2 regions of the Bacillus sp. ABA4_010 genome follow, and region 1 is predicted to be linked to the other one. Evidence: predicted binding sites of a transcription regulator. Region 1 holds the regulator's gene; the other holds the start of a gene.

Region 1 (4,646 bases):
TATTGGCTTATCATTTTGACATATGTCGTAATGCAGCTCTCTGGAGTTATTGGCATTGATTTGCTGCTTTCTCTAGGTGTAGCATCTGATCAGCCTCTTACGATTGCCCAACCATTAGCTGCAAGCTATTGGACCATTATTAGCTTCTCTATCGCTCTTATCATTGTTCTTTTTTTATTAAGAAACGACATGAACATGCGACAACCTACTTCCGTCTCGAAAACATTCCTTTGGTCTATTTTCGGCGTATTTCTTGCTTTGGCTGCGCAATCCATTGCAGCTATGATTGAAATGAATGTATTAGGAATTGAACCCGGTTCTCAAAACACGGAGTTCATCGTAGATTTAGTGAAAATGACGCCTCTCCTCATTATTGTGACGTCCGTTATTGGACCTATTTTGGAGGAAATCATTTTTCGTAAAATCATTTTCGGCACACTTGTTCCTAAACTCGGCTTTTTCTTATCAGCTCTTATAAGTGCCATCGTCTTTGCATTCGTTCATCTCGATTTTAGCCATCTTTTAATTTATACGGCCATGGGATTAGTTTTTGCCTATTTATATTCCAAAACGAAGCAAATTCTTGTTCCGATTGTGGCGCATGTTATGATGAATACGATTGTCGTATTAGGTCAAACCATTTTTGCGGATCAACTGGAAGAGATGCAACGCAACGCAGAGCAAATGCAAATTATTTTGGGAGGCTTTTTATGGTGAGAAATCCGTCCCTCTTTATGGGGCTTATTTATGTGTTAATGGGGGCATTATTTACGTACCTTGCCGTCGGAAGTGCAGAAAAAGGGCTTTTTGACTTCGGTACCATTTTGCTGATGGCAGTCGCGGCTTTTGATTTCGGCACAGCTCTACGTATTTTCAACCTTCATTATCAAATTAAAAAGCTTCAACAGCAGAAATAAAAATATCTATGTAAAAGGGCCCTTTACCAATTGAACATTGGCGAAGGGCCCTTTTGCTTCGTTACATGTTAGCTTGAGCTTCCTGCTCAGCTTTCAATACTTTACGGTAAGCAGATTTTGAGATGATAATACTAATTTCATAAAGAAGCAGTAACGGCACTGTGACCATTAGATGAGAAATAATGTCAGGCGGCGTAATGAACGCAGCAATGACCAATAGGAAAAAGTAGGCATACCTTCTCACATTCGCTAAAAACATCGGTGTCACAATCCCTAGCCTTGTTAAAAACATAACAATAACAGGAAGCTGAAACAATAAACCGAACGGCAGAACCAGCTTCAGCAAAAACTGAAAATATTCATTAATGCCAATAACTTGTTGAATGTTTAAATCATTCGCCAGCCCTGTCATGAAATGAACGACAAATGGAAACAAGATAAAATAAGCAAATGAAATGCCCCCTAAAAACAAAAACAATGAAGCGGGAATATAGCTTAAAGTCACTTTTCGTTCTTTTTCATAAAGACCTGGACTGATAAAGGCCCATAGTTGATACAAAGCAATGGGCGAAGATAAAATACATCCGATGATAAAAGCAAACTGCATATAGATTTTAATTGGATCAGTCAGCCGAAAGGCATTCATCGTTAATTCCTTCGCTTCATCTGCCTGTTGCAAATATAAAATAATCGGCTTTACTAAGAAAAATGATCCAATGGTAGCCGCTAAAAAAAAGACAATCGTAATGATTACCCGCTTTCGCAGCTCTCCAATATGATCATACACAGACATTTCTTGTTCCGTCATAACACTCATTCCTTACTTTTCGCTGCGCTTATCGTCATCATCATCTGCTAATCCCTTAGTTGCATCTTTAAATTCTTTTAGCGTATGACCTGCTGCTTTTCCAAGCTCAGGTAATTTCTTTGGTCCAAAAATAAGCAATGCGACAAGGGCAATTAATAAAAAGCTACCAAATCCTAAACCCATAAATACCTGTCTCCTCTCATCTTAATTAACCTGTTTAAAGATCCTGCGGATAGTTCTTTAAGAAATACACAAGTGATTGAAGTTCCACTGCCAAATCAATGTGATGGATGCGAATAGAGTCTGGTACACTAATACGAGCTGGCGTAAAATTCAAGATTCCTTTAATTCCACTTTTAACTAAGCGGTCTGTAATTTGTTGCGCTGCACTTGCTGGCACCGTTAAAATTGCAACTGAAATCTCTCCCGTAATTTTCTCCTCTAAATCATCTAGATGATAAATGGGTACTCCACCTACATTTGTGCCTACTTTATTTTTTTCAACATCAAAAGCAAATTCAATTTTCGTATTATTGTTCTTAATGAAATTATAATTTAAAAAGGCGGTTCCTAAGTTTCCCACTCCAATGAGGGCTACTTTCGTGACTTCGTCTTGATCTAACGTTTTCCTAAAAAAGGATAGCAAATAATTGACATTATAGCCATAACCTTTTTTGCCAAGTGCTCCAAAATAAGAAAAATCTCTACGAATGGTTGCTGAGTCCACTTTAACAGCCTCGCTTAATTCAGCTGAAGAAACACGTTGTTTTCCTGAAGAATGCAAGTTTTTCAAAAAGCGATAATAAAGAGGCAATCGCTTCGCAGTTGCTTGTGGTATTTTTAATTGCTCAGTATTCATGGTTCCCTCCCACAATCCAAAAGCCTGTATATATTATAAATTCTCTCTCTTAAAATCTCCGTTCTTCCCACCTGTTTTTTCTACTAAATATGTAGGTCCGATTACCATGGCTTTATCAATCGCTTTGCACATATCGTAAACCGTCAGCGCACATATAGAAGCAGCAGTTAACGCTTCCATCTCGACTCCTGTACTTCCTTTAGTTTTGACCTCTACTTGAATATTTAGTAAATAATTTGCTCCTTTTTGACTCCATGAAAAAGAAATGTCTACCCCTTTTAAGGCAATAGGGTGACACATCGGTATGACATCAGCCGTTTTCTTAGCCGCCATAATTCCAGCGACTTGTGAAACCGCTAACACATCTCCTTTTCCAATCTCTCGCTTCTCTATTTTTTGATAGATTTCTTCATTCACTTCTACACTGGAAACCGCAACAGCTGTGCGGAACGTTTCAAGCTTTTCCGAGATGTCAACCATCTTCGCTCTACCTTGATCGTTAAAATGCGTCAAACTCACATCTTCTCCTCCTCTATTTATGACTATACACTATTTTCATCCATCTGTCTCTTATGCTCCCTGCATTTCATACACACTAATAGGTAGCAATCTGGATAAAAATGGACTTACTTCTCCCATTATATCAGCATAAATAATATTGGACAGTTGCTCGGGATTCATACATTACGATACACTAAACCTATACTAATAGAGGTGAACCATATGATTCTTTTACAATTAAATAACATCGCCAAGTATTTTGGTGCTGAACCTGTTTTAACAAATATAAAAATGGAGATCCAATCCAAAGATCGAGTGGGACTTGTCGGCCGCAATGGAGCGGGAAAATCGACATTGTTAAAGATTATTGCTGGTCTTCATTCCCATGACCAAGGCGAAATCATCAAACCAAAAGGCATTACCATTGATTACATGGGGCAAAGCACCATTTTGGAGTCGGAATTATCCATTTGGGACGAAATGATGACTGTCTTCCAGCCTTTACGACAATTAGAACATCAACTTCGCACATTGGAACAGAAAATGGGAGATCCAGACCTATTAAACGATGAAGCACAGTATGAAAGACTTCTCCGTGAATACGACCAATTACAAATCTCGTTTAAAGATCAAGGCGGTTATCAATATGAAGCGGATACCCGATCAATCCTTCACGGCTTTCGTTTTTCCGACTATGATTATGAAACACCGATTTCTACTTTAAGCGGGGGACAAAAAACACGATTAGCGCTGGCAAAGCTGTTGCTCACGAAACCGGATTTACTCATTCTCGATGAGCCTACCAACCATTTAGATATTGAAACACTATCTTGGCTTGAACAATTTTTACAAAATTATGCAGGCGCAATTTTAATCGTCTCGCATGACCGCTATTTCTTAGATAAAGTGGTTTCGCAAATTTATGAAGTTTCTCGGACAACGGTAACAAAATATATTGGCAACTATTCGAACTACTTAATTCAAAAAGCAGAACAGTATGAGCGCGACTTAAAGCAGTACGAAAAACAGCAAGATGAAATCGCCAAATTAAATGATTTCATTCAACGCAACCTTGCTAGAGCCTCAACAACGAAGCGAGCACAAAGCAGAAGAAAACAGCTGAATCGCATGGAAATGCTGTCCAAACCTCAAGGTGATGAAAAATCAGCCTCTTTCCTGTTTGACATTGAACGTCAAAGCGGAAATGAAGTGTTGAAGCTAGAGGATGTAGCGGTTTCGTATCGTCAGGAAGAGGCTCCGGTCATTAATGGCATTAGCCTTCGCATGACAAGAGGAGAAAGCATTGCTTTAGTGGGACCAAACGGAGTCGGAAAATCGACGTTATTGAAAGCCATCACCGAACAGCTTCCTACACAACGTGGAGCTATTCACTTCGGTTCAAATGTCACCGTTGGCTACTACGATCAAGAGCAAGCAAATTTAATATCCAATAAAACGGTCCTGCAAGAACTATGGGATGATTATCCAACAAAAAACGAAAAAGAAATCCGTACAGTACTTGGAAACTTCCTCTTTTCAGGTGAAGACGTGCTTAAACCCG
Region 2 (4,646 bases), 2.3 Mb from region 1:
GATAGAAAAAGCTTGGCCGAAAGCATTCTCCCAAGCTGAAATAACTATCAAAACAAATGTAACGATTAATAATTTCGGAGTTATTAATAACTTTAAATGAGAATGTTTGATACAAATGTTTCGATTTTAGAAGATGGCTAAAAAAGGCTGTTTCCCCTTTTTCGCCATCCTCCTGTTATTCCGATTTAAGATGCAGGTAAGTTTTCCTTGCAATATGCTGAAATGAGCGCTTCTTCTTCTTCTTCAAGCCAAATATCTAAGACGTTAATGTCCCCTTTTTCGCCTTTTTCAAAAACATGGTATTGGTTAATGCGAGCATCTTCGCCTTCTACCACGTAAATGACTTTAATGCCGATTCCTTGCTCTGTATATAGTTCATCATCTTCTGGAACAGAAGCTTCCAGCATAAATTCGTAACGTTCTCCCGATAAAATGCCGAATGGATCTTCCAAAAGTTCGACTGTATGACCTGTAATGGTTAACATATGCTCATCCTTTCATTCCTTACATGCTTCGACAAGTTCTATTATAGCCGTATTTTGTGGGATGTAAAAACAGAATTTTCCATCTCGCTATAATCTAAGGTCGAATGCATGCCATTTTTTCCTTTTGGCAGGACGTTTGAGTGAAGAGGGGGAAGTTTCAGAGATAAAAGGGAAGGCGATGACATATGAATGAATAGATAGGAAGGTGGATGATAAAAGGGGGAAGTTAATGAAAGTCCTTATACTGATACATGTATTATCAGCGATTATTGGAGTCGGTCCGACGTATTTTTTACATGTGCTGTTTCGGAAGCATCAAGATATTAGTGAACTACGATATGCGGTGCTGCTTGGAAAAAAGCTGGAGATATTTCCGAAAGTAGGGGGAACGCTGGCGGTCGTTAGTGGTCTTATTCTTTATTTTGCCGGCGATTACGGATCATTTACCCAGCTATGGCTCATTGGGTCGCTTCTATTATACATATTCATCCAAGTGGTGATGATTGGAATCGTCAATCCGCAAATCGCCAAGCTCACCACATGGTTGTTTAATCCGGAAAATGTGATGGTAACAGCCTTACCGCACGAGCAAGAAGAGAACTATACGAAAATAAACCGACTGTTATATGCGGCGACAGGGATGGGAACGGTTTTATTTATCTTCATGATTTTGAAACCGTAAAAAGCACCGCTATGAATAGTGGAAGGCGCAAAGTGACTAAATAATAAAAGCAAAAATGACGTGCTAACTGATATCAGTTTTCGCACGTCATTTTTATTTTTATATTTAAAATGTAATTAACTTTAATATAAAAATGTCTACTAGCAGCAAGACTTATTCATTTAAAAATTCATCTAATCTTTTCATTACTGCTTCTAATGCGGTAATTGACTTTAACGTGTCAAATGGTTCTATATCTAAAGAATGATTCGCATTAGAGATTTTTTGAATTTTAATGTTTGTTTTATTTTCGATTAATTGAATTTTATTAGGGACATAGTGAGTGTCAGCCTCTCCAATAGCAATTAATGTGGCATAATTGCTGGTTAATAATGCCTCAAATATTGAATCAAATGTTAATAATGGCGTAAGCAAGATCATTTTAGAATTCGTATACATATGATTCTTCATAAACCCATTGATAATAGGAATAGTACCGAGTGATTTACCTAAAAAAGCCTTTTTCTCATAGTGGTAATTTTGAAGTACCTCAGCAATGATGGGATTTACCGTGTTGCACATAATTGTTGTGATATCTTCTAGAGGTAACTGAAATATATCTGCTCCGTAAGAGTAATGAATGTGAACAACATCATGCTGATTCTGAAGCATGGTCATGGTTGAATAATGAAATAAAGGCTTCTCGTATGTGTAGCCCATCCCTGAAAGCATAAAACAAACAAACGGATTATCATTTTCGATATGTGTGTATGAAATTTCTTGTTCATTAATAACTATTGTTCGTCGATTTACCTTCATAATTGCTTCTCCTTAGAGTACATGTATTTGAATCATAATTTAGGCTAGTTTTTTCTAATTTAGTTAATGGAAGGGTGTTTATAAAAGGTTTCTAACACCTCCTGAATTATAAGAGCTGGAACATAACGGGGTGTCGTACCGGAGTTTGTGGAGATGTCAGCTAAAAAAAGCGGCATAATTGGAAGTAGCAGCCCTGGAATGATCACGAGCCATGGCCAAATTGGTCTTTCCACTTTACGCTTTGTCATTTACTAATTCCCTATATAGTTAATAGATGTGAATGCTGTTTCTTCTATTATACTTGGCTTAGGACAGAAACAGTAAAAAAATCCCTAGTTTTAAAAATTTTGTGAGGGGAACATATTTCTAGCTGCCCATCTGATACACCATCAGTTCATTTTGAATAATCGCCCAAATGCTTAGAGCTAGGACATCATCCATGACCGTTCTTCGTCATGAATGCTGTCCTAGAATCGATACAGAAAAAGTTATTATTATCCCGATATATAAAAATATTTCCAAATTTGTTACGAAAATGTGAAAAAAATTTGTCGGTTTTTCGAAAAAAGTTCAAAATGTGACAAAAATCACAGAGAAGGTGTTTCGTTTTTTTCAGCTTTTGATAGTATATGATACATAAACACTTAATCTTACAAAGTAATAGCTTACTTAATGAACAGTTATTCAGAAAGGAAGGTGAACAAAGGTGACGAAAAAGTTTAAACCACTTTTGAGTTTAATGGCAGGCCTTGTTTTTTTGGTTCTACTAAGCGGGTGCAGTGAACTTGCGATTTTAGATCCGAAAGGACCTGTGGCTGAAGCGCAGCGTGATTTAATCATGTATTCTATTTATTTCATGATTTTCATCATGGTTGTCGTATATGTCTTATTTACCTTTGTTATTGTAAAATATCGCGACCGCAAGGATTTTAACGAGAAGGACTATGACCCAAGTTTCCATCATAGTACAAAACTGGAGATCCTTTGGACCGTTATTCCTTTAGTCATCGTTATCGCCTTGTCCATTCCGACGGTTAAGGTGCTTTACGCATTGGAAGAGCCGCCGAAAGAGACGGCGCATAAAGAGCCTGTTGTCATTCATGCGACTTCAGCTGACTGGAAATGGATTTTTAGCTATCCGGAAGAAAACATTGAAACAGTAAACTACGTAAAAGTTCCGGAAGATCGTCCAATTTTATTTAAAATTACATCAGCGGACTCCATGAGCTCTTTCTGGGTACCGCAAATTGGTGGTCAAGAGTACGGAATGCCTGGTATGGTGAATGAGTTATACCTTCAGGCAGATGAGCCAGGTGAATATGAAGGAAGAAACTCGAACTTCACTGGTAGAGGCATGACACACCAAGAATTTAACTTTGTTGCTGTTACGGAAGAAGAGTACAGCGCATGGGTAAATGAAACACAAGAAACAGCTCCACAGTTGACGGAAGAAACGTATGAAAAATTAATGCTTCCTGAAACAGTAGAAGAAATGACGTTCTCAAACACTCATTTAGACATTGTGGATCACGGAGTAGATTCTGGTACGTATGCGATGAAAATTCGTGAAAAATATGGAGTTAAAATTGATCCGCATGGCTTAGAATCAGATAGCCATGAGGCAGAGTCAGAATCACATGACGATGCTCACGCGCATCATTAAGGAAGGGAGGCACCCTGAATGTTTAATTTTATTAAGGACAATTTGATCCTGAATGATCCATTACTGTTAGGAGCAAACATTTCCATCTTATTAACGACGATTGCTATCGTATTTGTTCTTACTTATTTCAAAAAGTGGAAATGGCTTTGGACAGAATGGTTAACAACGGTTGATCATAAAAAAATTGGTGTTATGTACATCATTGCTGCGATTTTAATGCTTTTCCGTGGCGGTGTGGATGCGCTCTTGATGAGAGCACAGCTTACGGTGCCAGATAATGACTTTTTAACATCACAGCACTATAACGAAATCTTTACAACACACGGTACAGTCATGATTATCTTTATGGCGATGCCGTTTGTTATGGGTTTAATGAACGTGGTGGTTCCGCTTCAAATCGGAGCGAGAGACGTTGCGTTCCCATACTTGAATGCATTAAGCTTCTGGGCATTTTTCTTTGGAGCGATTCTTTTCAACATCTCGTTCGTATTCGGTGGATCACCGGATGCAGGTTGGACGAACTATGCTCCTCTAGCAATTGAGGGAAGCCCTGGCCCTGGAATTAACTACTATCTATGGGGTCTGCAAATCTCAGGGATCGGGACATTAATGACAGGTATCAACTTTATCGTTACAATCATTAAAATGCGTGCACCTGGTATGACGTTAATGCGTATGCCAATGTTCACATGGACATCGCTTATTACGGCGTTCATCATCGTGTTTGCGTTCCCAGTGTTAACAGTTACACTTGCATTAATGTCATTTGACCGTTTATTCGGTACTCACTTCTTCACGCTTGCTGATGGCGGGATGCCGATGCTTTGGTCAAACTTGTTCTGGGTTTGGGGACATCCTGAAGTATATATCGTTATTTTACCGGCGTTCGGTATTTTCTCTGAAATTATCTCAACGTTCGCTAAGAAAACGTTATTCGGTTACAAATCAATGGTTATTTCAATCGTAACCATTTCATTCTTAAGTTTCTTAGTTTGGGTGCATCACTTCTTTACAATGG

The links. Region 1 encodes Rex, which represses fermentation and respiration genes when NADH is low (regulators of the CRP and FNR family bind a similar motif). Its sites were predicted from a motif close to TTGTGAAATATTTCACAA; they were not measured.
Region 2: a site for Rex is predicted at 2,541-2,558, ahead of qoxA (cytochrome aa3 quinol oxidase subunit II). Genes of this name have one in related genera too.

Annotation. Positions count from the first base shown of each region.
Region 1 covers NZ_JBSWUN010000003.1:3,728,681-3,733,326, forward strand. The annotation lists gene ACXAEO_RS19585 (lysostaphin resistance A-like protein) at 1-717, shown strand, start outside; gene ACXAEO_RS19590 (YdiK family protein) at 711-917, shown strand; gene tatC (twin-arginine translocase subunit TatC) at 979-1,725, opposite strand; gene tatA (twin-arginine translocase TatA/TatE family subunit) at 1,738-1,908, opposite strand; gene ACXAEO_RS19605 (redox-sensing transcriptional repressor Rex) at 1,943-2,584, opposite strand; gene moaC (cyclic pyranopterin monophosphate synthase MoaC) at 2,618-3,103, opposite strand; gene ACXAEO_RS19615 (ABC transporter ATP-binding protein) at 3,308-4,646, shown strand, end outside.
Region 2 covers NZ_JBSWUN010000003.1:1,460,303-1,464,948, forward strand. The annotation lists gene ACXAEO_RS08355 (Ger(x)C family spore germination protein) at 1-100, shown strand, start outside; gene ACXAEO_RS08360 (DUF6509 family protein) at 186-485, opposite strand; gene ACXAEO_RS08365 (DUF2269 family protein) at 715-1,167, shown strand; gene ACXAEO_RS08370 (alpha/beta hydrolase) at 1,321-1,965, opposite strand; gene ACXAEO_RS08375 (hypothetical protein) at 2,025-2,213, opposite strand; gene qoxA (cytochrome aa3 quinol oxidase subunit II) at 2,672-3,628, shown strand; gene qoxB (cytochrome aa3 quinol oxidase subunit I) at 3,647-4,646, shown strand, end outside.